4 regions of the Bacillus cereus group sp. BfR-BA-01430 genome follow, and region 4 is predicted to be linked to each of the others. Evidence: riboswitches for the same ligand, from Rfam matches in the RefSeq annotation. Region 4 holds a riboswitch; each other region holds the start of a gene.

Region 1 (7,613 bases), on a different contig from region 4:
TATGCGGGTGTGGCGGAATTGGCAGACGCACCAGACTTAGGATCTGGCGCCTTTGGCGTGGGGGTTCGACTCCCTTCACCCGCACTTTTAATAAAATATTTATAACATGTCTTGCGGAAGTAGTTCAGTGGTAGAATACAACCTTGCCAAGGTTGGGGTCGCGGGTTCGAATCCCGTCTTCCGCTCCAAACATGACATGCCGGGGTGGCGGAACAGGCAGACGCACAGGACTTAAAATCCTGCGGTGGGTGACCACCGTGCGGGTTCGACTCCCGCCCTCGGCACCATGTGCGCCCGTAGCTCAATTGGATAGAGCGTTTGACTACGGATCAAGAGGTTAGGGGTTCGACTCCTCTCGGGCGCGTTTTCTTTCGGGAAGTGGCTCAGCTTGGTAGAGCACCTGGTTTGGGACCAGGGGGTCGCAGGTTCAAATCCTGTCTTCCCGATATTTTAAAATATTATGGGGCCTTAGCTCAGCTGGGAGAGCGCCTGCCTTGCACGCAGGAGGTCAGCGGTTCGATCCCGCTAGGCTCCACTTTTCTTATTATTGGAGGTATACCCAAGTCTGGCTGAAGGGATCGGTCTTGAAAACCGACAGGCGGTGAGAGCCGTGCGGGGGTTCGAATCCCTCTACCTCCTCCATTTTATTGTTATTGAAATGGAATCATTAATAGTTTATAAAGATTATTATATAATGTATATTACCTTCATGGAGGTATACCCAAGTCTGGCTGAAGGGATCGGTCTTGAAAACCGACAGGCGGCGAGAGTCGCGCGGGGGTTCGAATCCCTCTACCTCCTTATTTTTAAAATTTATATTGTCGCGGGGTGGAGCAGTCTGGTAGCTCGTCGGGCTCATAACCCGAAGGTCGCAGGTTCAAATCCTGTCCCCGCAACCAAATGGTCCCGTGGTGTAGTGGTTAACATGCCTGCCTGTCACGCAGGAGATCGCCGGTTCGACCCCGGTCGGGACCGCCATTACATAAGGCTCGGTAGCTCAGTCGGTAGAGCAGAGGACTGAAAATCCTCGTGTCGGCGGTTCGATTCCGTCCCGAGCCATTATTTTGAATTAGCGAGCCGGCTTAGCTCAATTGGTAGAGCAACTGACTTGTAATCAGTAGGTTGGGGGTTCAAGTCCTCTAGCCGGCATCGTTTAGGGGCATAGTTTAACGGTAGAACAGAGGTCTCCAAAACCTCCGGTGTGGGTTCGATTCCTACTGCCCCTGTTTAGAAATATGGGCCTATAGCTCAGCTGGTTAGAGCGCACGCCTGATAAGCGTGAGGTCGATGGTTCGAGTCCATTTAGGCCCATCATCATATTCCGCAGTAGCTCAGTGGTAGAGCTATCGGCTGTTAACCGATCGGTCGTAGGTTCGAGTCCTACCTGCGGAGCCATGGCCCGTTGGTCAAGTGGTTAAGACACCGCCCTTTCACGGCGGTAACACGGGTTCGAATCCCGTACGGGTCATAAAAAGAGTCAGCATAATTGCTGACTCTTTTTTCTTATGTTACGTATACTTTCTCCTTTTACATACGATGTTGTAAATCTAAACAAATATGAAGTGAAGTATTTGAAATAAATAAAGGGATTTTGGGAAAACTATGGTATGTATTAAAAGGAGGGAACAAATAATATGCCATTTGTAAGAGATCTGATGAGTACAAATATTGTACAATGTACGCCTTTAGATAATGTGTATGAAGCGGCTGTTAAAATGAAAGAAGAAGAAATTGGTATGATTCCGGTCGTCGATAACAATCAAGTTGTTGGTCTTGTTACAGATCGCGATTTAGTTGTTCGTGGAATTGCCGAGAAGCATCCAGGGTCTAATAAAATTACAAATGTGATGACCACAAATATTGTTTCAGTAGCACCTAACGACCCGGTTGAGAAGGCAACAGAGTTAATGGCAAGATATCAAGTGAGAAGATTGCCAGTAGTAGAGAACGGGGTACTTGTTGGAATGTTAGCGTTAGGAGATTTAGCAACAGTAGAAGCAGCTGATGATCAAGCTGGTTTTGCCTTAGGTGAAATATCAGAGCATACAAAAGGATCACACGAACTTTAAGACGATTATGGATGAAAAATGAGAATCAGATACATTATTCTTGCAATTAGAATGAAAAGGAATTGTGAGTGTAATGTATCTGAAATAAAATTCAAAGATCATTGCTATATTTGAAAAGTTTTTTAAAATTTTTATTCTTAATTTTTATCACGATAAAAAATGATATACTAATAGATATAAGGGTTATGAGCGATTTTGAATATAGCAATATTTGTTGAGTTTTTATTATTAACAAACTTTAGCGTGTTTATATAGAAAGGAAAATTGGAAGGGGAGTTATATGAAAGCTGTGCAGGGCAATCCGAATTGGAATTTGGTGATTGATACATATGTGGAACCAAAAGATTTTGCTGATTTATTTTCTTTACTTGTACCTTGTCGTCCGAAAGGTGAGGAGAAAGAGAGAACACTTCTAGTATGGAAAGAAAAAGAGTTTTACAAAGAAGAAAATTTAATTCCATTCATTTTATATGGAATGAACAAAGTAAAAGAATTACCTCAATTTCATAAAGATGAGATTCCTACATTGGTGCGTATCGTTCGTTTATGCCAAGAGATTGGTTGGTATCAAGAAGCATATACATTTATGGTAAATCAAAGGTTAGATGAATTTGTACATACTTCAATGGAGTATGAAACGTGGGATTCCATAACACAAATTGTTGCTTTAAACTATTTAATTATTAAGTACCGTGTTGGAGAATTAAAAAATGAAGATGCAGTGATTTGGAAAAGAGTAAAATTTAATGAAAAATGTATAGAAGAATATCGAGAATTAGTATCTCATAAAGAAGTTTTAGAGTTCACATTCTTTTACCTATGTAAACAAGCAAAATCTCTTTCTAAAAAAGAACTAAATGATGATATGATGAATCTAGCAATATATTGCAATGCATATTTAGGTGATTTATATACATTTGATTTATTAAGAAAATATCGTAAATGCACAGATTTTCTTTCGTACTATGGTCCTAATCATGCTGTTATTGCATGTCAAAGAGCTGTCATTTCACAAATATCAGATCGGCTTGACCCATTAAAAACAACACATGTCGATGATTATTTATATGTTATGAAAGAAATGATGGAACATATGACAATAGAGATTATGAACCGCTATGGACACTTTATTGGTAAGCTATTATCTTACATACCATTCTTTGAAATGATTCAAGTTCCTCAGCATGCATATTATTATGAAGAACTCTTGCATGTATGTAAAGGGATTGAATATAAGGAAGAAATCTTACGGAATTATATTTTTATACAGTTACATGATTGTTTACCATCATTCTTTAAGGTGTTTTTAAAGAACAAACGTTATGCAACGATCCATGATATTTTATTTTACTGGTGTGACGATGAACAGAGAATGAGTCTAGAGAAAAAGTATAACTTAAGCTTCATTTATGAGAAATATGCGTGTGGCTAAAATAAATATATAAGCAAAAAGGATCTCCATTTACATGAGATCCTTTTTGCTTAGTAGTATGAACTAGCAGCCTGTATTTTCTTATACATCAAAGAAAGTGAGTTGTCTCCTCTTTCTAGATTCCTTGCTGCTTTTGTTTTTCTTGTTTCTTTTGTTTATCAGGAACATTAATATATTGGGACACAACCAGTAAGACTCCTAAGAAGAACACAGGGAATATGGAAGATAGATAAAAGCCACCACTTACTACGTTTGTTATAAAAGCACTTAAAAGAAAAAGTATAACGTAAATATGAGCAATTTTTTGTTTCAGACGAATTTGAAATGCTTCCATCATAATTTCTAAAATAACAAAAGTAATAATAATAGATAAAAATACAATGCTTGTATTATAAATAATTAAACAACAAATTAAGCCAAAGAAGGCTATAGATTCAATCATGAATGGGATATTGCGTGGCATAGTATTTACCTAACTAAATATGGCAGTGGATCAACTGCATTCGTTTTTTCAAAATTCCATTCTCCATTATGTAATTCAAAATGAAGATGTTGTCCAAAGGAATGTCCTGTATTTCCCATATGACCTAATAGTTGTCCAACTTGTACTGTGTCTCCGATCTTTACAGCGCGATCTTTCATATGAGCATAAACGGTTGTATACAATTTTCCATTGATCCGATGAGCAACGAAAACAACATTACCATAACTCGCTGAATAATAAGACTTCACAACTTTTCCTGAAGCAGCTGCATGAATAGAAACATTCCCTTGTGCAGCAATATCTACTCCATAGTGCATTTGTTCCCAGCGCATATCAAACGTTGAACTAATTTTTCCTTGTGTCGGAAATTTAAAAACAGCTGGGATAGAAGGATTTGTCTTTTTGCTTTGCGCTTGATTTTGGATGATATAATGTTTGGCTACATAGCCATACGCTGTGCCGAAGCGAATTTTATACCAAGTTCCGACTGTTTCTACAACCTGAACTTGTGTACCGTTTTGTAAAGAGCCGATGATCGTACTATTCGTTCCTGCATTACTACGTACGTTCAGTTTTGGAGTAGCAACGGTATAGGTAGGTGTGTTTTGTACGGTAATTCCTTTTACTAAAGGTTTTGAACCGCTAGATACAAAATCTTTTTGTACATATCCAATTTGGCCGTTGTGAAAAATTTTATACCAATTTCCTTCTGTTCCTTGAACTGCAACGAACTTACCATTCGGTAATACGTCAAGAATAGAAGATTCTGTATTCGGTTCAGAACGAACATTTAACGCATTTGCATGTACAATATATTGCTCGTTTCGCTTACTAGATTTTGTAAATGTAATAGCATCTTTTTTTATGTAACCGATCTGATTATGAATATTTACTTTATACCAGTCGTGAACTGTTTCAAGAATGGTAACAGGGGTGTTATAGGGGATGCTACCGATTGAATCATTGTTAACATTTGTAGTTGGATATAAGTCTGCTTTTTCTACTTTCACATAGCCAGTCTTTGCTTTTGATGTTTGCTGTGCAGCAGCTGTCTGCGTATCTACTTCTGTTACAGAAGGAAGTAAGGAAGCAATTGCGACAGTAGTTGCTGTTAAAGCTGTAGCTCTCAAGTTCATATAATCAAGGCCTCCTCTAGATGTAATACTGTACCTTTTATTATAGTATAAAGATAGAATCGAGTGGGGCTTATTCACATAAATGTAATATGAAATCAATAGAAAAATAATGTTAAGTGTATGGAAGTTTGCTTTTTAATGAGAAAATTGTGCGATGCCATGTGAAATCAAAAAAGAGGAGAATAATAACAGGGATGGAGAACCTCAACTGATTTATGTTTCTAGCAACAGTATATGAAGTAGATCATTAAGAAAATTAAAATAGTTGCTGAAGCTTGATGACGGTGTTATACTGACAATGGTAATTTTATATTGTGCTAGGAGAGTTGGTGTTGCCAACTGAGAGTAAGGCCGTAAGTCTTTGATCCTTTTATTACCTGATCTAGGTTATGCTAGCGTAGGGAAGCAATTTGGACGAAAGTATAAGTCCCCGTTTCTTTGCGCATGGAAACGGGGCTTTTTTATTTTATAATTTCATAACAGATACCACTAGGGGTGCTTGATAGGCTGAGAGAGGAATGAACCTTAACCCTTATGGACCTGATCTAGGTAATACTAGCGAAGGGAAGTGGAGCAATGCATATGTATATTTTTATTTGCTGTAGCCACTTCTTATATAGGAGTGGTTTTTTATTTGGATAAAAAGATATAAAGGAAGGGGAAATATATATGAAATTTTGTGACAGATTATTTGAAGCAGTGCAGCCTGTTTGGGAAAAAAGTCATAATCATCCTTTTGTAACGGGGATGGGAGATGGCACGTTAGAAAAGGATAAGTTCCAATATTACATCATACAAGATTATTTATATTTGCTAGATTATGCAAAAATTTATGCAATTGGTGTTGTAAAAGCAACGAATCCACAAGTGATGGCAAAATTTGCGGAACAAATCGATGGCATTTTAAATGGAGAAATGACAATTCATAAACAGTATGCAAAGCGTCTTGGAATTTCTATAGAAGAGATAGAAGCAGCGAAGCCATCAGCTAAAAACTTAGCGTACACAAACTATATGATGTCAGTATCGCAAAATGGTACATTGGCTGAGCTTATTGCAGCGCTGCTTCCGTGTATGTGGAGTTATTGGGAAATTGGAAAACGTTTAAATGATATTCCAGGAGCAAGAGATCATGAGTTCTTTGGGGAATGGATTCAAGGGTATAGCTCAGAAGAGTATGGGAATCTTTGCATTTGGTTAATCGATTTATTAAACGAACTAGCTGAAGGAAAAACAGAACAAGAATTATCCCGCTTAGAAGAGATTTTCCTATATTCCAGCCGCTTTGAATATTTATTCTGGGATATGGCATATCGCAAGGAGATGTGGGGTTTTGAAGACAAAGAGCATACTACAGTTTCATAATGTTTCCTTTCATTATGATGAAAAGCCTATTATAAAGGACTTAGATGCTTCCATAAAGGAAAAAGAATTTGTTAGCATCATCGGGCCGAGTGGCTGTGGCAAAAGTACATTATTTCGCTTAATTACAGGATTAGAAGATGCAGCGGCTGGAACAATTCAACTGATGGAAACAAAGAGTCATCCTGTAGGATATATGCCACAAAAAGATATGCTCTTGCCATGGAGAACGATTATTGAAAATGCAGCCCTTCCTTTAGAATGTCAAGGAATTAAGAAAACAGAAGCTGAAAGAAGAGCGAAAGAACTTTTAGAGCAATTTGGATTACAAGGATACGAGCAAAAGTACCCGAAAGACTTGTCGGGAGGAATGCGGCAACGAGTATCGTTTATTCGAACATTACTAACAGGTGGAGATATTTTATTGTTAGATGAACCGTTTAGTGCGCTGGATGCATTAACAAAGGCAACATTGCAAGAATGGTTGTTTGAACAATGGAAACAGTGGAAAAAAACAATTTTATTTATTACACATGATGTAGAGGAGGCGCTGTTTCTTTCGAATCGAATCCTCATTGTGACAACGCAGCCGATTACAACGTTAACAGAGCGTGTTGTCCCACTTGGGAAAGAACGGACAAGAAAAGACCTACACAGACCAGAGGTACTAGCGTTAAAGGATGAACTACTTAGTATGTTAAAAGGGCAGGTGCTTATATGAAGAAAATGAGAGAGCTACTGCCTGCATGTATATTAAGTGGCATATTGCTTGTAAGCTGGGAAGTGGGAGCTAGAATTGTAGATGAAATGTATATTTTACCAGCACCGACTGCAATTATAGCGAAAATGTGGGCGCTGCGTGACATACTCTTTACGGTTCATTTACCAGCAACGTTGTATGTCGTTTTTATCGGTGTTGCAATTTCTATTGTCCTTGGTGTTGGGCTTGCAATGGCAATGAATGCGAGTAAATGGATGGAAAGAGCTTTTTATCCGTTACTCGTTGCCTCACAAACAATACCGATTACCGCTTTGGCCCCATTATTTGTTTTATGGTTTGGATATTCTATTTGGAGCAAAGTTGTTGTGACGGTTTTAATTACCTTTTTCCCAATTGCGGTCAATATGTA
Region 2 (7,613 bases), on a different contig from region 4:
AAATGAAATAACGTATATACTGCATAACCAAAAATGACAGCACCAATAACAATATTGACTATCATTATTATACATCTCCTTCTAGAATCCGAGTAACGACCCAACTTGATATATGACAAATGTTAATACATAAGCAACAATAAGTGGATACACAACAGAGAAAATCGTCCATTTTATCGACCCTGTTTCCCGGCGAATAACAGCTACCGTTGCAAGACATGGAACGTACAACAAAAGAAAGAACATAAATGCATATGCGGATAAAGCTGTATAGTGCGCTCCCATAATATTTCCTAATACATCTTCTTTTACTGCATAAATAATTGCCATGGTCGAAACAACGACCTCTTTTGCTAAAAATCCTGTTAACAGTGATGCTGCTGCTTGCCACGTTCCAAAACCGAGAGGTGCTAACAGCGGTGCAACGACTCCACCAATCATCGCTAAGAAACTCTCTCCCATCTCAACGTCAAACCCAGATGGACCAGCATAATTTAATAACCAAATCATAACTGATCCACCAAAAATAAACGTACCCGCTTTACGGACAAAGCCTTTTCCTTTTTCCCATGTGCTAAGCCATAATGTTTTCGCTTGCGGCATGCGATAAGGCGGCAATTCCACAACAAAAATAGATTTTTCTTCTTTTAAGATTGTCATAGACATGATTTTTGTAACAAGTAAGGCAAGTACAATCCCAGTGATGTATAACGAAAACACAACAGTCGCCTGGCTATAAGGAAAGAAGACCCCTGCAAATAATGCATATACAGGTAGACGTGCTGAACAAGACATAAATGGTGTTACGAAGACCGTTAATAGTCGTTCTTTTTCTTGTTCAATTGTTCTTGCAGCCATAATTCCTGGAACGTTACAACCGAAACCAATAATCATTGGAATAAACGCTTTCCCATTCAAACCAAAAAACTCCATAATTCTATCCATAACAACTGCGATTCGCGCCATATATCCAGAGTCTTCTAATAATGAAATAAAAAAGAATAAAGCAAAGATTTGCGGGACGAATACTAATACAGCACCAACGCCAGCAATAATTCCTTCCGTAATAAGCGCTTGAATAAAAGCAGAAGCTCCTATATGAACCAGTCCAGCCGTAACCCAATCTGTAAGTTGTCCACTAAAAAATTCATCGAGCATATCCGATAGTGGTGTGCCAATCCACGTAAACGTAACCTGAAAAATGAAAAACATAACTGCTAAAAAGATTGGAAGTCCAAAAATTTTATGTGTAATCAACTTGTCTATTTTTTCTGAAAAAGGAATTTTCCCTTCCTGTTTATGTTGAATGACACTTGTTTTTAACTTTTCAATATACGTTGCACGTGTATTATAAATATGTTTTTCTAACGTACAATCCAGTTTTTTCTCTAACTGAGAGCGTATTGTTATTAATTCATGATAAATGGACAATCCCATTATCTCTTGTTCCACTACTTCGTTATTGCTTAAAAATTGAAGCGCTAGCCATCTTGAATGCTCATAATTTTCTTTCATAAAAAGTGTCATTATATTTGCAATTGCTGCCTCTACTTGTTCACCATATGAAAGAATAAATGAGTTCATTTCCTTCCTATTATTTTCATGAAGAGTAGCTAGTAATTCATCACAGCCTTTCCCACTTCTTGCAACAACAGGAACAACTGTTACTCCTAATATTTCTGATAATCTTTTTACATCAATCACAATTCCGCGTTGCTTCGCCACATCAATCATATTTAAACCAATAGAAACGGGCTTACCAAATTCTAAAAGCTGTAATGTTAAATGCATATTACGCTCAAATTGAGAAGAATCAACAATATTTAACATATAATGAAATTCCTCTGTTAATAAAAAGTGAGTAACTACTCCCTCATCTCGAGAAACAGGATTTAAATCATATACACCTGGTAGATCAATTAATGTTCCTTGTTTATCTTTCAATTTCCCAATCTTTTTTTCTACCGTTACCCCGCTCCAGTTTCCTACATATTCATAAGAACCTGTTAACGCATTAAATAATGATGTTTTTCCTGTATTTGGATTTCCTAGCAATGCAACTTTATTCACACTAATTCCACCTTTATCATTTTCGCATCGCAATGACGAATACTAATGAATTGTCCGCGGCACTCTAGTGTAAACGGCCCTTTGAACATCGCCTTTTGTTTCACACGCAATTCACTTCCTTCCGAAAGACCAAACGCAGCTAATCTCCGTTTTAACAATTTATCTAATGCCTGCATACTTTTCACTAATACTTTTTCACCGACTTGAATATCAACCAAACTCATAATCTTCCTCCTCAAAAGAGAATGATAATTATTTTCAACGAAATTATAGCATACTGTATAAATCGTACACTATAGCTTTTTCTATTCTATTTGTTAACATTTTCGCACACTTATATTGAAATAATGGCAATACAAGATTCATTTGCCATCCTCATCCATTTCGATTAAAATGAATCTAACAAATAAAGAATTTCGTTATCACAGGGGGAGCTATATTGCTGAGAGGGAACAATTTGTTCCGACCCTTAGAACCTGTTAGTTAATGCTAATGTAGGAATTGTGCAAACGTTAAAATACATATCCTCTTCTTCATTACGTATTTTATATCTCCCTATGGTACATAATTCTTTTTTGTGCAACTTGGATTTAGGGGGAATGCCAACATGCGTAATACCAATTTACAAGCGATGATTGAATCTGCAATTCTTGCAGCCTTCGCCTTAATCATCGACATTTTACCATTATCAATTAAAATCCCAACAGGCGGTTCTGTTTCATTTGCTATGATTCCTATTTTTATTATTGCTTATCGCTGGGGATTCAAAATGGCTTTTTTAGGAGGGCTTATTTGGGGATTATTACAAATTGTCGTCGGGGATGCCTATATTTTAACGCCAATACAAGCATGTATTGAATACTTCATTGCTTTTGCTTTTATTGGATTTGCTGGTTTATTTCATCGCCCAATTCAAAAAGCCATTTCAAATAACCACTATGTAGCTGAAGCAAAAGATGATGTTGGGAGTCGCAAAGAAAAAGTAACAGAAAAAAATAACCAAGGAAAAAAAGCTCTCTTGTATATAATCCTAGGGACATTTATCGGCAGTTTTGCACGCTATTTCTGTCATTTTATTGCGGGAATTATTTTCTGGGGGCAATACGCACCAAAAGGACAATCAGCCTTTCTGTACTCTTTCATTGTAAATGGTAGTACAATGCTTGCTTCTTTTGCATTATGTACCGTATTGCTATTGCTTCTATATACAACTTCACCACGTTTATTCCAAAGCATTCGTGCGTATCATATCAATTCAAAAAATAAGAGTGCCTAAATGATATTCTTTAGGTTGTAGGGAAAGCATTCTCTACAACCTTTTTTATTAACAAAATGGAAAAGGCACTGTAGATTTTCTCTATAGTGCCTTTTCGTGTCTCAGTACTTAATTGTTACTTTCACGCGATTCTAGAGTAGGAGAATCCGAAGAAAATTGTCTCGGCTCAGTTTTCTTTAAGTGATTTTTGACGTTACACTTATGATATTGAACACTCCATGCTTCAATCGGGTTAGTAAAGATGAGTCTTTGCTCTTGATTAGGGGTCCCTTCTTCCAAATTACAATGTTCGCCCCATTTACACCATCTCATTGTAAATGTTGAAGAAGTTTCATTATCTGATTGATCAAATAAGTGAGAAAGAGTCATCTCTCCATCTAGTATGATAGTATTACTAGTAGATAGAAAAGCAAAGTTTGTCCAACGTTTCTTCATTCCCCCCTACTCCTTTTCGCATAGAATACCTAAAACTACATTTACCTAAAATGTGTTTGTGTTTGTCTTTTTCTTTACACTTTCTATGGTACCTGAAATAATATCACTCAACTATCGATTATTCTTACAAATCACCTTACATTTTTGTAAGAAATGAAAAAACCTCCATCTCTTATAAATGAAGGCTTTACATTATACTTTATTTTTTATTATCATGTAATCCCGCTTCATATAATTGACGCATCATTCCATGAGAAATAGCTCCAAGAATTAAAGTCATTCCAATTAATGAAACTCGAAGCACAGGAATATCAATTATATAAGCTAACAACCCAAGAACAATTGTTAGAAATAATGCTTTTATAAATGTAACACTTGTGTACTGTTTCTTTTTCATGACTCTCACCTTTTATGAAAACGTTTTCTTTGTCATCATTATATCATATCATCAGACCTTTTGTGGAGGATTTTGTTAAAAAATATTGAATTTTCACTTCTCATTATCATTTTTTGACTTTTCTTTCTCTATCCTTTACAGTCGAAATGTTCATAAGTTTTATAACGCAGGAGGATTCTCATGAATATTAAAATAAAAGATACATTAATCTCCGAAGAAACACTGCAAGCAAAAGTCAAAGAATTGGCACATCAAATCGAGCGTGATTTTGCTGGGGAAGAAATCATTATTATTGCTGTATTAAAAGGTTCTTTCGTCTTTGCCGCTGATTTAATTCGTCATATTAAAAACGATGTAACCATTGATTTCATCTCTGCCTCTAGCTATGGTAACCAAACTGAAACAACCGGGAAAGTTAAATTACTAAAAGATATCGATGTCAATATTACCGAAAAAAATGTCATCGTTGTAGAAGATATTATTGATTCTGGTTTAACACTTCATTTCTTAAAAGATCATTTCTTCATGCATAAACCAAAAACATTGAAATTCTGTACATTGTTGGATAAACCAGAACGTCGTAAAGTAGACTTACAAGCAGAATATGTAGGATTCCAAATCCCTGATGAATTCATCGTTGGATATGGTATTGACTGCGCAGAAAAATATCGTAACTTGCCATATATCGCTTCAGTTGTAACAGAGAAGTAAGTTGACACTTCCATGAAGTGTATTTCTATCATGCATTATTACTAAAGAAGCAAAGGGAGAGATACAAATGAATAAGACAAAGTTTGAAAAAGTTCTACTCATTGTCAATCCAAAAGCAGGACAAGGGGATTTACATACAAATCTAGAAAAAATTGTCCCGCCGCTAGCAGCCACTTTTCTCGACTTACGGATCCTTCATACAAAAGAGCAAGGAGATGCGACGAAATATTGTAGAGAATTTGCAAGTGAAGTTGATTTAATCATTGTCTTTGGCGGTGATGGAACCGTTTTTGAATGTACAAATGGCCTAGCTCCTCTTGAAATAAGACCAACTCTTGCCATTATTCCAGGAGGAACTTGTAACGACTTCTCTCGTACACTTGGCATTCCGCAAAATATTGCTCATGCAGCAAATATGATTGTAAAAGGGGATACAAAGCCAGTTGATGTTGCAAAAGCAAATGACCAATACTTCTTAAACTTTTGGGGAATTGGACTTGTTTCTGAAGTATCTCATAACATTGATGCAGAGGAAAAAGCAAAGCTTGGGAAAATTGGTTACTATTTAAGTACACTTCGTACAGTTAAAAATGCTGATACTTTCTCTGTCAAGATTACGTATGATGGACAAGTATACGAGGATGAAGCTGTCTTAGTAATGATAGGAAATGGAGAATATCTTGGTGGAATTCCTTCCTTCATTCCGAATGTACAATGCGATGATGGTTCCCTTGATATCTTCGCTGTAAAATCAACAGGTTTCCAAGCATTTAGAGATTATATTAACAAGAAACTCTTTGAAGACACTGATGAAAATGATATTTTTCATGTAAAAGCAAAATCTATTCGCATTGAAACGAAAGAGGAAAAAGAAGTTGATACAGATGGAGAAAGTGCCCTGCACACACCATGCCATATTGAAATGTTACCTGGACATTTTACAATGATATATAACCCTAATACAGTGCGATAAAGTGAAACTTTTATCAGTGGGGATTTTCTTTATTCCCCACTCATTATGAACCCTCATCAATCGGACTGTTACGAGCAGCAAGACGCCCACCTATCTTCTTATCTTGAGGTGGGCGTCTCATTCCTATTTATTTACTACCGTACTTTTTTTCTGTATGCACAAATACGAAATACTAGCAATGATAAACATGATACCACTAAAATAGATTCCATACTTCGTCGCCATTTCTACAATTGTTTCAATATGTTTTCCAAACAAAGAACCCAGTATAAAGTAAAATAGTGTCCAAACAAATCCTGTCGTATAAGAATATAAGACATATATTTTAAATGGCATATGATTCATCCCAACTAAATAAGGTACGATATGTCTAACAACAGGTATAAAATAACTTATTACTAATGCATAATGTCCATACCTTCCAACCATGTCTTTTGATCGGAAAATGTATTTCGTTTTTTTCTTTTTCAAGAACTTATCAAGTACTTTTGTGCCAAATATCTTTCCTAGCACATACCCTAAAGAAAGGCCCGAAACAACGCCTAAATAGGTTATCAAAAAAGCAGAAATGATATGTAATATCCCCAGTGACGATGCAAACCCACCGCTCATCACGATCATTTCGTCTGGAATCGGCATTCCAACAATCCCAAGCCATAAACAAAAGAAAAGCGCCACATAACCATACTGCTCTATATAAGATATGAATTCATGTAACTCCATGACTTGTTTCCCCCCTCATTCTCTTTCGACAATTGAAAACATGAGCTGGCGGAAGATTTAGCCAAACTTTTTTAAATGAGATTTCTTGAAAAAAGTGTTGAATAAATGCTTTCTTTGCAAGTGAATATTGGAATGTTATAAACTCACCATCCTCACGTAACGATTCCATTACACTTGATAAAATGCGAGATGACACATCTATTGGTAAAGACGTAAAGGGCAATCCTGATAATATATAATCAACTTTCTCTATTTGTAACTCCTTAATATATTTTTTTATATTTTCAGCTGATCCATGTATAACGAAAACATTTGAATCATTCTTAAATTGCTTTTGTAAATTTTCATAAAAGACTTCATTAATTTCAATCAAAATAAATATAGTATGTTCTTTTTTTCGTTTTATAATCTCCTTCGTAAATGCACCTGTCCCAGGCCCTAGTTCTAGAATGTACTTAGCTTCTTCAAAATTAATTGTACCTACCATCTTTTTAGCTAATCTATTTGAGCTAGGTGCAATTGCTCCAACATTTTTCGGATGCTTCACAAATTCGGTTAAGAATGTAATAAATTTCATTTTCAACCTCTCCCGTTCCTTCAATATCATTTCATATAGCCAAAGTGTATCAATCATTTTTTAAAAAATAGCATCGAAAATTCTTAAGATTTTATGAAGAAGTAAAAAAGACTTTGCGCACATCCGCAAAGTCTTTCTCCATTTATAAACCAAATATTTAATTGTATGAATCAACTAAATAGAAATGGAATGATCATTCAAATGGGCATATATTTGTCTATTCCTTTAACTTTCCGCTATATGTTAGATTACGCTAGCTAATATCACGGGCCGCTCCTCCAGAAATAGCAGACATTACATCTACAACTTGTTGGAAAAATTGTTTACGTTCTAACTCACCACGGTGTAATTCTTTATATAATTGTCCATCCTTCATGAAGATAACACGTTTACAGTAACTTGCCGCAAAGGCATCATGCGTCACCATTAAAATTGTTGCATGATCATATTC
Region 3 (7,613 bases), on a different contig from region 4:
GCATATGAATTCCTTTCATGAAACCGTTCCACTCAAAATATAGAGTATCACTTCTTTTTTTATGAAAAGTATAACAGATTTCTTAGCTTGAACTAAAGTAACAATAGTATTTATTCAAATAAAAAACACAATCCACTCTCTTATAATTGAGAGGGAATTGTGAGTTCAATTAAACATGATACCGATTCCGTCTTCGCTCCATTCTTGTTTGACCTAGTGTTGTCGTTTCTTGTTGCTCATGTTGCGGTTCTTGTTGTATTGCGTGGATATTTTCTTCACGCATTGATTCATATAGACGCTTGTCTTTTGATTGAGTAGATGTTCTTCCGAATTTTAGCATTTTAATTCTCAGTTTCGGTAAACGTGGAATACGAATGTGAAATGTAGGTCTCATTCGTTTCTTTTTTTGTTTTAATACATTTGGTGTTTTTTGTTTAAAATGATCATTTTTACGACGAAATCCATTTGCGAATAAACCACCTACTAAAAAGCCCGCTATGAGTAATAGTAAATACAATTTTTCTGTTGTGAGTAAATTCATCATACGCCCTAAAACAACTAATGATTGTACTTCTTTTACATCCCATAACACTGCTCCCCATAGCGCAAGTAATCCAAACGTAATTCCATATGTACGGAAGCGAAGGACGGCTGGAAGTAAAGCGATACATGCAGCAATTTTTGCGTTTGCTAGTAATGAACTCGTTGTTACGTATTGATCCCAAATACCCATCAAAAACGTGATAAATATAGTATAAGCTAACCAACTACAAACACGAGAACTCGTTTGTTTTGTATAATAACTACCAAAACTCGTAAAAAATAATAATCCACCTATAATGAGTGATAATGGTAACGGGATTTGTTTCATGACCCCCGCAACCGGGAACAAACCACTAAGTAACATTAACAATACATCAAGCTTTTTCACAATGTTCCATCCCTTTCAAAACTTCTTTCATTTCCATTTTGTACAGGAACTGTTGTTATTTTTTCAGCACTGCTTACTTTTAAACAATGCCATATAAAAGCATTTTTCATATTTTCATAACTATTATTCCTAAAAGACATCTTAATCCTGCTTGCATAAAAAGTAAATACAAAAAGCAAAATTATAATTGACAATCGCTCCCTACATTTTTATGAAGAAATGACAAATCCCGTTCTCTAGAATACATGGGATTTGTCATATGTTTAGAAGCATTATTCGTTATTTTTTAATGATTTTGTTGCTTCTGAGTACGAAGGAGGTTCTGGATTATCCTTCTTTATTTTTAATCCAATATATCCGCTTATGATAGCAAATAGGAAAATACCTTGCCACGAAATCATAATAGGATCCATAAAATAATCAATTGTCATAATGAGAATATATGTTTTTCCTGCATCGAATATAAACGGAATCCATCCTTTGCTTGTTTGAATCAAATCAAGAGATTTCAAAGCTTTTGGTATATTGTCCACAATGAGTGAAAGCGGAAGATCGGTGAATAGATACACGATAAAGAACATAATGAGAGCCTGATTCGATTCATATTGCAGTCCTACTATTTGTAATAACACCAATTCAATCCATGTAAAACTAAGTAAAAGAATCGCTATGATCAATGTACAGATTACAATCATCTTTCATTTTTTCACAATTTCTCACCACCTATCCTTATTCATTTTCTATCAGCCAATCTGTGTCCAATTCATCACTTGATTGCCATAAGTCAATATCTGTTATATACCTTTTTATTAACTTTACCATTTGCATTGGAAATGGTATAAACGGACGCTTCCCAGGTATGATGCTCATTTGGCACATATAAGTGATTATTTTAGCAACCTGATCTCGTTCCTCTTGCTTCGCTCCGAGTACTACAAATTCTAATATGCGTTGTTCCTTCTGTCCCGTATCACTTAGAGGATAGGCATTTACACTATAATACAGTCCACTTTGGTCCACATATAACCTTGTTTCATCGCACTCCTTTTCTAACGGCATCATATAGTTCGGAACATCATATTGATTGTTAATACGAATGACTGTTACGTTAGAAAGCGATTGAAATTCCTCACTAATATACGGTAGATCATGTAAGTCCATACATTCATTTTGCAAACTTTCAACCCAATACTCTCTCATACTTGCATCTATAAGAAAATACACTTGCTTATTTTCCTTTTTGGCTTCTTCTGCAATTACTGTTAATTCTTCCGTTATATATTTATTAAATTGGATTCCTATATCATTTCGCTTTGACGGTTGCGGTAAGAACGTTTCGTGTGTACTTACGTTTAAAATGGTAGATGTAAAGTCTCGCCACTCATGACTTCCATATAGTTTATATACAATTTCTTCCTCATTTATTTTGGATATAATAGGTACAAATTGATTGTTATAAATTTCTTCTATTGATAAACTAACATATGTATGTGATGGATTTATAATCTCCCAGCTTCGTTTACGAAATCCTATCTTTTCTAACAAACTAAAAATGGCTCTTACTATATGTTCCTTCTCTATTTCTTCTCCGTCTAATCGTTCGATAAATTGCGAAAGGCGATTTGTTCTTGCAAATGCTTCTCGAATCACTTGTTTCGGATCGATTTTTTCACGACCATTACACTTTTCAATTTCTATTAAAGACAACGATGTTTGAAATGATTGCGTTGGTATAGAAGATATTGCTCGGATCACACTTTGGATACAATCTTCTTTATACCTATGGCAATAATCCATTCGATATGGGTGCTGCTTAATAATTTTTGGATTATACATGACGATGTTCAGTATAATTTGCGGTTTAGAATGTAATATATAGGAATAATCTGTCCTCTTCTCTAAAATTAGTTCTTCTTCAAATAATATTTTTTCTATTTCTATAAGTTTTTGAGAAGACCATAGTTCTAATGTAATCTCTTCCATTCCTTTTGGTGTATAAAGTGGAAATAACTCATCATTCTGATTTATAGTTATATTTTTACATAGCGGGATACGTGTACAATGAGGAAATCGCTGATGAAATGCTTGTAAGAGTACTTCCTTTTCTCTTCTACTTATCCCCCGTTTTATTTTTGTACCAGGAACCTTAAAGATATTTTCATCATATATAACAAGTGCTCGTACCCTTTTCCCTTTTATATATTTTTTTGGATTCGTCATAATCTTAACTAAATGTAACTGTTTCTTAAGCATAAAAACATTCTGTAATTCCCGATAAGCTCTGGACCAATTCACTCCAAATCGCGCGTCTTCTATTTTGAGTGTAACAAACTGATCCTTTTCATTATGGCAGTTAGAGACTAGTACAGTTCCTTTTCTTTTTTTCATAATCATATAATTTTCATATTGATTTGCTGTTTGATAAAAACGCCTTTTACCAATAGAAACTTTAAGTAAAAACATATTTTCAATACCACGAGTGATAAGCTCAAACCGATATACATAAGAAAAATATTCCTTTGTTTTTTTATCCTGAATAGGCTCAGACATCGCTTCACATCTATTTTGTTCTCGAAGCGGGTAAAAAGGAACTTCTTCATATTGTTTTATAGTTAGATGCAATGCATGTTCGCAAAACAACTGTGAAATTAATGCTGGTACCCATATATAAAATGTTTTTTTATCATGTAGTAACGACAACTGTGAAATCGCACTAGGTTGCCATTCTAATAAAACTTCTCCAGGCATTTCGGTCGGTTTCCAGTTATGAATATACGCATACCATTGACGACAAATATATTCTAGCTGTTCAGAGCTGAGAGGTTTTAAAGATATAATCCATGGACTATCTTCTGCTAACTTATATGGATCATGCTCAATGAATAAAATATCAGAAAACATGATATACAATCTTTTATTTAGAAGCTTAAATTTTTTTATTAATTCGTATGGTCTATTGTGTTCTAATAACAGACTTGACCAATGTTTTGGCCATTGCACATAAAATACTGTTCGCTCAAAAAGTGGATCTATTACATCTTTAAAGGCTAACAACTGTAGCGTTTCCATAAAATGAATACTTCCTCTCTTTATTCGTTATTTTACATGAAATCCAAAATCAATAGACTGTTAAAATTTGAAACAAAATACAAATTCCACCTCCTTTTTATTTTTATTATACCATCATCAAAATCCATTTTTTGTTAAAAAATAGTAAAAAGAGAGAGGAGGGTTCTACCTCCTCTTTATCTTTCCTCTTTCTCTTTTTAATTGTATAATTTTTTCATAATATATTACGAAAAATGGAGAAATAAAACGAACATCTACCGGGTTACTATTTTTTCTTTAACAGGCCATTTTTCTAACGTATAAGCCATCTCCCAGAACGAATATTCATATTGACTACTAATGATAAAATGCTGTTTCATTCGCTTACGATCCGACTCTGTTACTGTTTCCGCAATTTGATCTAATCGCATAATTTGTTCTTCTACTAATGTGCGGAACCAATCAGAACCATATGCTGAAATCCATTCTTGGTAAATCGGTTCCTCTGGTTTACATTCTTTTAGACGTTCACCAATTTCATAATACAACCAATAACACGGTAAAATGGCCGCAATAATATCACCTAAATGTCCTTCATAAGCAGCGCGATACATATGGGATGTATATGCATAAGCCGTTGGTGCTGGAATAAAGGCTGCTTTTTCTTCTTCAGTGATTCCTAATTTTTTCGCAAAATTTTCATGCAGTGATAATTCTGCTTCATATGTATTTTGTGCATGATGCGCCATGCGAGCTGTCGTTTCCAATTCAATTGCCTTCGCCGCCCCTAATGTTTGTACTCTAGCAAAGTGACTCAAATAGTAGGAATCTTGTAAAACATAGTAACGAAAGCTAGCTAAATCTAATGTTCCCTCACCTAGTTCTTTAATAAATGGATGCTCAAAACTCGCTTGCCAAATCGGAGCAACTTCTTGACGTAATAACTGTGAAAATGACATTTGTATCCCTCCTCATATATACTACACTTAGCTAACATCTAACGAAAAAATAGAAATGTACAAAATAAAAACCACTTCCTTATAGGTAAAGAAAGTGGCCTAGATATATAAATATCATATTTTGTCACTTCCACTTCCCTACGCTGGTACGAACCAGATCAGGTACTAAGAGTCTTAAAGATAAACTTTAATCTCAGCCAATATCGGCACCCCTAGTGGATAGATGATAACTATGTAGTTTTGATAATCATCATAACATAATTTAGAGGGTTGTCAATTATCCAAACTTATATAGTATATTAATATGAAAAATGAGTCATTTTTTTAGCAATTCCATTACATCATTACTGTGCGGCTAACCCAATAGGTGAGAATAATACATAGGCACCTAGCATGAATATAATAAGAAAGATTGAAAATACCTTTGCATATTTCCATGGCTTTAAATCAACTTTATTAGCATCGAAAAGTTCAAAATCTGTTTCTCTCGGTTTTAATTTTCCGACAATTAACATCATAATTACACATGCCGGGAATAATACACTAAGAATATATAAAAAATTAATGGATCCTAAAAACACTTTTGAGAGCGCATACAAAACAATATGAAAGACTAAAGCAATTTTCGGAGCATTTGCAGGTACTTTTTTACTAAAAAATCCTACGACAACAGCTGCGATAATTGGTACATTGTAAAAGCCAAACATTTCTTGTAAGTAGTTATATAATCCAGAAGGTGCATATAAAATAAATGGTGATACGATAACCGCAATGAGACCGAGTGTAATCGCAAAAATACGCCCTACTTTTACTAACTCTTTCTCGCTTGCTTCTTTCTTGAAAATTGGTTTATAAAAATCAAGTGTGAATAAAGTGATAGAACTATTTAATGCACCGTTAAATGAACTTAAAATAGCACCGAACAATACAGCAGCAAAAAATCCTGATAATGCGACAGGTAAAATCTTAATTACTAACATCGGATAAGCCATATCAGCATTTTTTAATTGATTGCCAAATAAATGAAACGCAATGATTCCTGGAAGCACTAAATATAATGCTCCAAATACTTTAAATAATCCTGCAAACAATACTCCTTTTTGTCCTTCTGCTAAATTTTTTGCCCCTAGTGTACGTTGAACAATAGCTTGATTGGTACACCAATAAAATAAGTTATTAAACAATAGCCCCATAAAAATTGTTGTCCAAGGTATAGAATCTTGTGAATCTCCAATTGCATTTAATTTTTCCGGATGGGAATGTAATAAAAGATTTACACCATCCATAATATTCCCTTTTCCAAGTGCAAGGAGCCCAAGAATTGGAATTAAGCATCCTCCAATAATTAAACCAATTCCATTTAGCGTATCCGAAATAGCACATGCACGTAGGCCGCCAAATACAACATAGGCAATACCAGTCATACCAATGATGAGTGCAATCACCATAATCGTTGTAAAATTACTAAGCCCAAATAGTTGTGAAATATTAAAGATGCTATCAAGTACTAGTGCACCGGAATACAATACAGTTGGTAAATAAGCGATGGCATAACCTAATAAAAATAGAATGGAAATAATTTGTCTTGTTCGTAAATCGTAGCGTTGCTCTAGAAAATCCGGGATTGTTGTAATTCCACTTTTTAAGTAACGAGGTAAAAAGACAAATGCCATAAAAATGAGCGCTAGCGGAGCGGTTACCTCCCAAGCCATGACGACCATTGAAGTTGCATAGCTTTGTCCATTTAGTCCTACCATTTGTTCTGTTGATAAGTTTGTTAATACAAGTGATCCTGCGATAACGATACCAGTCAAACTTCTACCACCTAAAAAATAACCATCTGAACTATCTAAATCAATATGTCTTGTCTTATACCAAGAAAACCAGGCAATGAAAATCGTATATACTAAAAATGTAATGATTGTTACAAATGCCATGGAGCAATAAACCCCTTTCAAATGATATCTATTTCTCTAAAAGGGAGTAGAGTGCCCTCTTGCTCTTTATTTTGTATCATAAAAGCCCTCTACCTACCCCATCTTATAATCTAGAAATGTATTACGAATGAATTTTATCTATTTGAAAGTTCTGAACATTGATAAGTTCACCTGTTTCAAATGATTCTTTACATGCATATCCAAGCACTGTTGATTTTACTCCATCTTGTACCGTAATTGTTGGCTTACGTTTTTCGATAATGCATTGAATAAACTCTTCTACTTCACTTAAATATGCTTGTTCAAAACGTTCTAAAAATCCCTCTGAACATTCGCGAACTGCACCTGTTTGATCAAAAACAGTCACGGCATTTTTTTCTGGAACTGTTCCAACGCGAAGCGATCCTTTTGTACCGATAATTTCCGTTTCAATATGATAACCATGCATGCAGTTTCGACCTGCGACAAAAATACCCATTGTATCATTTTCAAATTTTATTAGTGCCGCTCCAGTATCCGCATCGTTAAATTCCTTAAATTCAGAACAAGCAAATGCTCCTCCAATCGCCCACACTTGTTTTGCCTCTGATTCTAAATACCACCTTGCTAAGTCTAAATCATGAATGGCCATATCTAAAAATAAGCCCCCGCTATAATTACTCTTTGCGAATTTCACAAAACTATCAAGAGCTTTTGTCGGATCTATACCATAGCACCGTACTAAAACTGGCTTACCGA
Region 4 (7,613 bases):
CACCATGAAGACATTATGAAAAAAAAATATTTATTTGTCATGCTTATTGTTTTATCGGTTGCATCTATTTTTATTGGTGTAAAAGATGTGAGTCTAACGGATGTTTTGCATTGGAATCAAGAGAAAATGCAAGTTGTATTTATTAGTAGATTACCACGTCTTATTAGTATTATTGTTGCTGGTGTCAGTTTAAGTATAAGTGGTTTAATTATGCAGCAACTGAGCAGAAATAAATTTGTATCTCCAACAACTGCGGGAACGATGGATAGTGCAAAGTTGGGAGTTTTAGTTTCCTTAATGCTTTTTACGACAGCAAGCCCGCTTGAAAAAATGTTTATCGCATTTATCTTTGCGTTAGCTGGTACATTTTTATTTATGCAAATTTTAAAACGAATTAAGTTTAAGGATGCCATTTTTATTCCGCTTGTCGGAATTATGTTTGGAAATATTATTAGTTCCATCACAACATTCTTTGCTTATAAATATGATTTAATTCAAAATATTAATTCGTGGCTACAAGGTGACTTTTCAATGATTATGAAGGGGCGATATGAGATTTTATATTTCAGTATTCCGCTTGTAATCATCGCCTTTTTATATGCAAATCGTTTTACCGTTGCTGGAATGGGAGAAGATTTTGCAGCGAATTTAGGAATGAATTACAATCGAGTGCTAAATATTGGACTTATTATCGTTTCTCTCATCTCTGCACTAGTAGTTTTAACTGTTGGGATGATCCCATTTTTAGGACTGATTATTCCAAATATCGTTTCGATTTATCGCGGAGATAATTTGAAAAATAGTTTACCTCATACTGCCTTGTTAGGAGCTGTTTTTGTACTAGCTTGCGATATACTTGGTAGGGTCGTAATTTATCCGTATGAAATTTCGATTGGTCTGACAGTAGGAGTAATCGGAAGCGGAATTTTCCTTTATTTATTGATGAGGAGAAACGTATATGCAGCATAGAAAACAAAAGAATTATAAGTTGATGTTGGCAGTACTTGCCGTTGTATCTGTAATAGCTATTGGAATCTTTTTATTCATTAACTTAAATATGAACACACTAGATTATGCGTTACCAAGAAGAGCGAAGAAATTGTTAGCGATGATTATAACAGGTGGAGCTATTGCGTTTTCATCAATGATCTTCCAAACGATTAGTAATAACCGTATTTTAACACCGAGTGTGATTGGGTTAGACTCGCTTTACATGTTTATTCAAACTTTCGTTGTGTTTTTATTTGGGTCACAGCATTTTGCGATGATGAATACAAATGTGAATTTTCTTATATCAGTTAGTTTAATGGTGATTTTTTCACTGTTTCTCTATAAATTTTTATTTAAAAGAGAAGGGAATAATATTTATTTCTTACTCTTAATCGGATTAATATTCGGGACATTCTTTCAAAGCTTGTCTTCTTTTATGCAAGTGCTCATTGATCCGAATGAATTTCAAATTGTGCAAGGAAAAATGTTTGCAAGTGTGAATAACGTGAAAACAGAGTTACTTGCAGTATCCATTATTGGAATTATAGCAGTGGTTGTTTACGTATATAAAGAGTTGAAACTATTAGACGTATTATCACTTGGAAGAGAAGAAGCAATTAACTTAGGAGTAGATTATGACAAAGTCGTAAAAAAACTTTTAATCGTTATCGCAATTTTAGTTTCTATTTCTACAGCGCTAGTTGGTCCAATTACATTTTTAGGATTACTTGTAGTAAACGTTGCACGTGAATTCTTATACACATATAAACACAAATATTTAATTATGGGTTCTATCTTTATTAGTATTATTGCTCTAATAGGTGGACAATTGATTGTTGAAAGAGTGTTTGAATTTAACACAACTTTAAGCGTCATTGTAAACTTTGTTGGGGGCGTATACTTTATTTATCTTCTATTGAAGGAGAGTAAATCATGGTAGAAGTAAGAAATATATCAAAACAATATGGAAACAAAAACGTTGTTGAAGATGTTTCTGTTAAAATTGCAAAAGGAAAAATCACGTCTTTCATCGGTCCAAATGGAGCGGGAAAAAGTACAGTGCTTTCCATGATTAGCAGATTATTAAAAAAAGATGCTGGTGAAATTTATATAGAGGATAAGGAGATTAGTGAGTGGAATAGTAATGAGCTTGCGAAAAAAATCTCTATTTTAAAGCAAACGAATCATATTAATTTGCGTCTTACGATTCGCGAACTAGTAAGCTTCGGTAGATTTCCATATTCACAAGGAAACTTGACAAAAGAAGATGAGAAACATATTGAGGAAGCAATTCGTTATATGGAGCTGGAGGATATTCAGCATAAATATTTAGATCAACTAAGTGGTGGGCAAAGACAACGGGCATATATCGCTATGGTTATCGCTCAAAATACGGAATATATTTTGCTAGACGAGCCACTTAATAATTTAGATATGAAGCACTCTGTACAAATTATGAAAGTACTGAGACGCTTAGTTGAAGAACTAGGGAAAACAGTTGTAATTGTAATTCATGATATTAATTTTGCTTCTTGTTATTCCGATCGTATTGTTGCTTTGAAAGATGGAAAGGTCATGAAAGAAGGGCCAACAAATGAAATTATTAATCCAGCAGTATTAAAGGGTATTTATGATATGGATATCCATATTGAAGAAATAGCTGGAAATAATATTTGTATTTATTTTTCATAAGAGGAAGTTATTTTTGATCTTGCAAATGCACGATCAATTAAAATAATTTTAAAAAATTTATAGAGGTGATTGAAGTGAAAAAGTTAGCAATGCTACTATTAACTTTCATGCTTGCTATTCTGGCTGTAGCGTGTAGCAATAATGCTTCTACTGATAAAAAGACAGAAGCTAGTGAAAGTAAAGCAAAAGAAATGACAATCAAGCATAAGTTAGGGGAAACAAAAGTTAAAACAAACCCGAAAAAAGTTGTAGTATTTGACTTTGGTTCATTAGACACTTTAGATAAATTAGGCGTTGATGTGGCTGGTGTACCACAGAAAAATGTCCCATCATATCTTTCAAAATATAAAGATAAAAAATATACAAATGTTGGTGGCTTAAAAGAGCCAGATTTCGAAAAAATTAACGAAATGAATCCAGATTTAATTATCATTTCTGGAAGACAAGCTGATTCATATAAAGAATTTGAAAAAATCGCTCCAACAATTTATGTAGAGTTAAATACAAAAGAGTACATGAAATCATTTAAAGAAAACGTTGAAACATTAGCAAAAATCTTTGGTAAAGAAGAACAAGCGAAAAAAGAAATTGCAGCCGTTGAAAAAGACGTAGCAGCATTAAATGAAAAAGCTAAGAAGAGCGATAAAAAAGGTTTAGTCATTTTAGCGAATGATGGTCAAGTAAGTGCATATGGCCCACAATCTCGCTTTGGTATCATTCATGATGTATTTGGTGTAACTCCTGTTGACCCAAATATTAAAGCTGACACACATGGTAATAAAGTTTCATTCGAATATATTTTAGAGAAAAATCCAGATTACTTATTTGTAGTAGATAGAGGTGCTGCTGTCGGCGGTAAATCTTCTGCAAAACAAGTTGTTGAAAACGAAATTGTTAACAAAACAAATGCTGCGAAAGATGGCAATATAGTTTATTTAGATCCAAACTATTGGTACCTATCTGGTGGCGGACTTGAGTCTGTATCAGCAATGGTAAAAGAAATATCTAAAGCTTTAAAATAATAAAATGAACAACAGCGATAGGAGTGCATCCTATCGCTGTTGTTCTATACATAATGATTCATTATAAAGCTACACAAGGACAAATGCTCTCTTTTCATATAGAAAGGAAAGAACTTGTTATTTTACTAGAATAAGAGTAGACTTTGAAGTAGATGAATAACAAAGCACATGGGAGTTTGCGGATGCAGACTGAGAGTACGACTAATCTGTCGTTGACCATTAGAACCTGTTGGATAATGCCAGCGTAGGGAGAGTGTAAAACACATGTTCAGGCACTTTGCATACGCGAAGTGTCTTTTTGTGTATCTCCCATTATGAAACGAGGAGGAGATGAAACAATGAATAGAACAGAAATTGCTAAAGTGGTGGAACAAGTAAGAGAAACGAATCCACTCGTGCATAATATTACAAATGTAGTTGTAACGAACTTTACAGCAAATGGCTTGCTAGCGTTAGGAGCATCACCTGTCATGGCATATGCAAAAGAAGAAGTAGCAGAGATGGCTAGCATTGCAGGGGCGCTCGTTTTAAATATGGGTACGCTTCGTCCAGATGAAGTTGAAGCAATGCTCATTGCTGGGAAAGCAGCGAATCAACAGCATGTCCCAGTATTATTTGATCCAGTTGGAGCCGGAGCAACTCTATATCGAACAGAAGTAGCAAGACATATACCAAATGAAATAAAATTAGCAATGATCCGCGGAAATGCAGCGGAAATTGCGAATGTTATTCATGAAAAATGGGAAATTAAAGGTGTGGATGCCGGAACTGGAAATGGTGATTTTGTAGCAATTGCAACAAAAGCAGCAACTAAACTAGATACAGTTGTGGTGATTACGGGAAAAGAAGATATTGTCACAGATGGTAAGCAAACCATTATAATTCGTAACGGTCATCCAATTTTAACAAAAGTGACAGGAACAGGTTGTTTATTAACTTCAGTTATGGGAGCATTTGCAGCTGTTGAACAAGATTATGTAAAAGCAGCGGTTGCTGCGTTAACGTTTTATGGAGTGGCAGCGGAGATTGCTGCAAGTAAAACAGTAGATCAGGGGCCAGGCAGTTTCCAAATTGAATTTTTAAATCAATTAGCAAATGTTACTGCAAGCGATATTGAACAATATGGAAAAGTAGAAGAAGTTCGTTAGGGAGATGAGAGAGATGGCACGCACTGAAACAGAAAAGATGTCTCAGTTATTGCAAGTATATTTTATTATGGGGAGCAATAACTGTCACAAGGATCCATTACAAGTGATGAAAGAAGCGCTAGATGGTGGCATTACTCTTTTTCAATTTCGAGAAAAAGGAGAAGGGGCTCTAACTGGAGAAAAAAGAATCCAATTAGCAAAACAGTTACAAGTGCTATGTAAGGAGTATCGTGTTCCTTTTATTGTGAATGATGATGTGGATTTAGCGCTCAAGCTGGATGCAGACGGTGTTCATGTCGGACAAGATGATGAAGGAATTGAAATTGTCCGTGAAAAAATGGGCGATAAAATTGTTGGAGTGTCTGCTCATACAATAGAAGAAGCGCATTTTGCTATTGCAAATGGTGCGGATTATTTAGGAGTAGGCCCTATTTTTCCAACAAGCACAAAAAAAGATACAAAAGCAGTTCAAGGATTAAATGGATTACGTTATTTTCGAGAAAAAGGTATTAATATACCAATTGTTGGTATTGGTGGAATTACAACCGAAAATGCTTCTTCTGTAATAGAAGCAGGGGCAGATGGCGTTTCTGTTATTTCAGCCATTAGTTTGGCGAGTTCAGCCTTTGACAGTGCGAAAGCATTCGTACATCAAGTGAAGAAGTAAAGATGGGGATTGAACGGTTGTGTTTTCATCTTACAAAAGGTTATGCAATCATTGTATGCCTTTTTTTATTTCGAAAAATTCGGAATATGATATGATTTAACAAATGGGAGCTGGAGGGGTGGAGCAATGAATTTTGTTGAGCTGCAAAATGAGTTGTTTAAGGTGGTTGACAGAAAAGATTTTGAAGCGGCACAGAATCTTATTCAAAAAGCAGAAACGGATTTTCCAGAGCGGTTAGATAAAACAAGTTTTTGGAGTGCTTGTATCTATTCTTTACAAGGAAAACAAGAGAAAGCAATTTCTGTTTTACATGAAGCTTTTGGAAAGGGAATATGGTGGAATCCTTATACGTTGCTGCATGATTCAGATTTGAAAATATTGAAGAGCAATGAAGAATTCCAAAAGATTGTAAAAGGGTGTGAAGACATTTTTCATTATCAGCGATTACATACGAAATCTGAGCTATTCGTGTATGGAAATGAGAATTCCAAAAAGGGAATCTTTTCTTTGCATTGGAGAGGATCAAATGTAAATGATTTTGCTCCTTATTGGTATGATAATCACATGTTAGATCAGTATATTTTCGGCTTTTTGCAATCTTCACAAACATATGGACTGAACTCCTATTGTTGGGATAATCAAGAGATAGCCATTCAAGAAATTTCTACAGCTTTTTATAAATTTAAGAAAGAACGTAATATGGAACAAATTATAATTGCGGGTGCTTCTCAAGGGGGAATATTAGCAATAGAATTAAGTCTTGCAAATAAATTACCTATGAAAGGATTTATTGCTGTTATTCCAGCTATTCGAGATATACAATCGATAGAAAGCTTATTACAAGCAAGGACATCAGCTCATTTAAAAGGATGCATTATTACAGGAGATAAGGATCCATTTTATAAGAAAACGATGGAGTTAATGGAAGTATTTAAAACATATAATGTGGAGTGCAAATGTATTGTAAGAGAAGGATTAGGGCACTTTTTTCCAGATGATTTTCCAAAGTTATTAGCAGAGGCAAGTCAATATATACTGGAGCCTAGTATAGAGTAGAAGAGTTTAGTTAGAGGGGCGCATAAAACAAAGGTACTCATTTAAACAAACGTTTGATTAAATGGAAAAAAAGCGCATGACTTATAGAGTAAGTGATGCGCTTTTTTGTTAAAACATAATCGAAATAAGTAACATTCCGATACCGATAGAAGCAAAGGTTGCAATGAGACCAGGAATCATAAAGCTATGATTTAGTACATATTTGCCAATACGTGTTGTGCCTGTACGGTCAAAGTTAATTGCAGCAACGATTGTTCCGTAGTTTGGAATGAAGAAGTAACCATTTACTGCAGGGAACATTGCGATAAGAAGCGCTGGTGAAATACCAAGCGATAAGCCAAGTGGTATAAGAGCACGTACAGTAGCTGCTTGGCTATACAATAAGATAGATAGAACAAATAGTGCAATAGCGAATAACCATGGTGCACTTGTTACTAAATGTTGAATAGATCCTTGAATGAAAGATAAGTTACCATTAAAGAACGTATCACCCATCCAAGCGATACCAAAAATAGCAACAACAGCTGTAGCACCGGCTTTGAAAACGTTACCAGATACAATACTTTCCACATTTGGTTTACATAAAATAATAATAAGAGCGGCAATTGTTAGCATAACCATTTCAATTGCATTTGGCATCGATAGGTGAACGGATTTTCCATCGATTATCCAGCCTGGTCGCAGTGCTTCAAATGAACCAAGGAGAACAACGAAAACAGTTGCGAATAAGAAGAGGATAACAGATAATTTAGCTCCTTTTTTACCAACGAACTCTTTCTTTTTTTCTAATTGTGGAATCATACCTTCTTTTAATCGTTTTAAATATTCAGGGTCATCTTTTAACTCTTTTCCCATTTTACTTGCAACGAAAGCTGCTAACATACAAGCAATAAAAGTAGATGGAATACTTACTTTTAAAATATCAAATAACGTAATTTTATAATCAGCCAACATTGCTAGAAGTGCAACAGTTGCTGCTGAAATAGGACTGGCTGTAATGGCTTGTTGTGAAGCAATTACGGCGATTGACATCGGGCG

What was found. Region 4 has a riboswitch for thiamine pyrophosphate ahead of thiM (hydroxyethylthiazole kinase). Riboswitches for the same ligand answer to the same signal wherever they lie in the genome.
Positions count from the first base shown of each region.
Region 1: it holds a riboswitch for thiamine pyrophosphate, as region 4 does, so the genes downstream of both, tenA (thiaminase II) here and thiM (hydroxyethylthiazole kinase) in region 4, are expected to answer to the same signal.
Region 2: it holds a riboswitch for thiamine pyrophosphate, as region 4 does, so the genes downstream of both, thiT (energy-coupled thiamine transporter ThiT) here and thiM (hydroxyethylthiazole kinase) in region 4, are expected to answer to the same signal.
Region 3: it holds a riboswitch for thiamine pyrophosphate, as region 4 does, so the genes downstream of both, tenA (thiaminase II) here and thiM (hydroxyethylthiazole kinase) in region 4, are expected to answer to the same signal.

Region 1 is NZ_JAKUEW010000001.1:796-8,408, forward strand. Features, by position in the region: tRNA gene MR058_RS00035 (tRNA-Leu) at 4-84, shown strand; tRNA gene MR058_RS00040 (tRNA-Gly) at 114-188, shown strand; tRNA gene MR058_RS00045 (tRNA-Leu) at 199-287, shown strand; tRNA gene MR058_RS00050 (tRNA-Arg) at 291-364, shown strand; tRNA gene MR058_RS00055 (tRNA-Pro) at 373-446, shown strand; tRNA gene MR058_RS00060 (tRNA-Ala) at 463-535, shown strand; tRNA gene MR058_RS00065 (tRNA-Ser) at 550-642, shown strand; tRNA gene MR058_RS00070 (tRNA-Ser) at 712-801, shown strand; tRNA gene MR058_RS00075 (tRNA-Met) at 823-899, shown strand; tRNA gene MR058_RS00080 (tRNA-Asp) at 903-978, shown strand; tRNA gene MR058_RS00085 (tRNA-Phe) at 987-1,059, shown strand; tRNA gene MR058_RS00090 (tRNA-Thr) at 1,077-1,149, shown strand; tRNA gene MR058_RS00095 (tRNA-Trp) at 1,156-1,226, shown strand; tRNA gene MR058_RS00100 (tRNA-Ile) at 1,238-1,311, shown strand; tRNA gene MR058_RS00105 (tRNA-Asn) at 1,321-1,395, shown strand; tRNA gene MR058_RS00110 (tRNA-Glu) at 1,397-1,468, shown strand; gene MR058_RS00115 (CBS domain-containing protein) at 1,635-2,069, shown strand; gene MR058_RS00120 (DUF3965 domain-containing protein) at 2,350-3,501, shown strand; gene MR058_RS00125 (hypothetical protein) at 3,617-3,964, opposite strand; gene MR058_RS00130 (SH3 domain-containing protein) at 3,970-5,121, opposite strand; TPP riboswitch at 5,431-5,542, shown strand; TPP riboswitch at 5,603-5,705, shown strand; gene tenA (thiaminase II) at 5,791-6,486, shown strand; gene MR058_RS00140 (ABC transporter ATP-binding protein) at 6,455-7,204, shown strand; gene MR058_RS00145 (ABC transporter permease) at 7,201-7,613, shown strand, end outside.
Region 2 is NZ_JAKUEW010000005.1:184,204-191,816, forward strand. Features, by position in the region: gene MR058_RS12100 (FeoB-associated Cys-rich membrane protein) at 1-65, opposite strand, end outside; gene feoB (ferrous iron transport protein B) at 82-2,070, opposite strand; gene MR058_RS12110 (FeoA family protein) at 2,067-2,294, opposite strand; TPP riboswitch at 2,488-2,589, shown strand; gene thiT (energy-coupled thiamine transporter ThiT) at 2,678-3,346, shown strand; gene MR058_RS12120 (hypothetical protein) at 3,455-3,781, opposite strand; gene MR058_RS12125 (hypothetical protein) at 3,981-4,178, opposite strand; gene hpt (hypoxanthine phosphoribosyltransferase) at 4,359-4,889, shown strand; gene MR058_RS12135 (diacylglycerol/lipid kinase family protein) at 4,957-5,862, shown strand; gene MR058_RS12140 (DedA family protein) at 5,986-6,585, opposite strand; gene MR058_RS12145 (class I SAM-dependent methyltransferase) at 6,572-7,162, opposite strand; gene MR058_RS12150 (ABC transporter ATP-binding protein) at 7,416-7,613, opposite strand, start outside.
Region 3 is NZ_JAKUEW010000002.1:286,903-294,515, forward strand. Features, by position in the region: gene MR058_RS05905 (DUF6933 domain-containing protein) at 1-19, opposite strand, end outside; gene MR058_RS05910 (DUF3959 family protein) at 170-931, opposite strand; gene MR058_RS05915 (YrvL family regulatory protein) at 1,204-1,626, opposite strand; gene MR058_RS05920 (pPIWI_RE module domain-containing protein) at 1,661-4,000, opposite strand; gene tenA (thiaminase II) at 4,255-4,938, opposite strand; TPP riboswitch at 5,057-5,162, opposite strand; gene MR058_RS05930 (solute:sodium symporter family transporter) at 5,283-6,875, opposite strand; gene MR058_RS05935 (Gfo/Idh/MocA family oxidoreductase) at 6,997-7,613, opposite strand, start outside.
Region 4 is NZ_JAKUEW010000006.1:103,080-110,692, forward strand. Features, by position in the region: gene MR058_RS12850 (ABC transporter permease) at 16-969, shown strand; gene MR058_RS12855 (iron chelate uptake ABC transporter family permease subunit) at 959-1,930, shown strand; gene MR058_RS12860 (iron ABC transporter ATP-binding protein) at 1,924-2,682, shown strand; gene MR058_RS12865 (siderophore ABC transporter substrate-binding protein) at 2,757-3,704, shown strand; TPP riboswitch at 3,863-3,972, shown strand; gene thiM (hydroxyethylthiazole kinase) at 4,043-4,852, shown strand; gene thiE (thiamine phosphate synthase) at 4,857-5,519, shown strand; gene MR058_RS12880 (TPR end-of-group domain-containing protein) at 5,646-6,575, shown strand; gene MR058_RS12885 (anaerobic C4-dicarboxylate transporter family protein) at 6,684-7,613, opposite strand, start outside.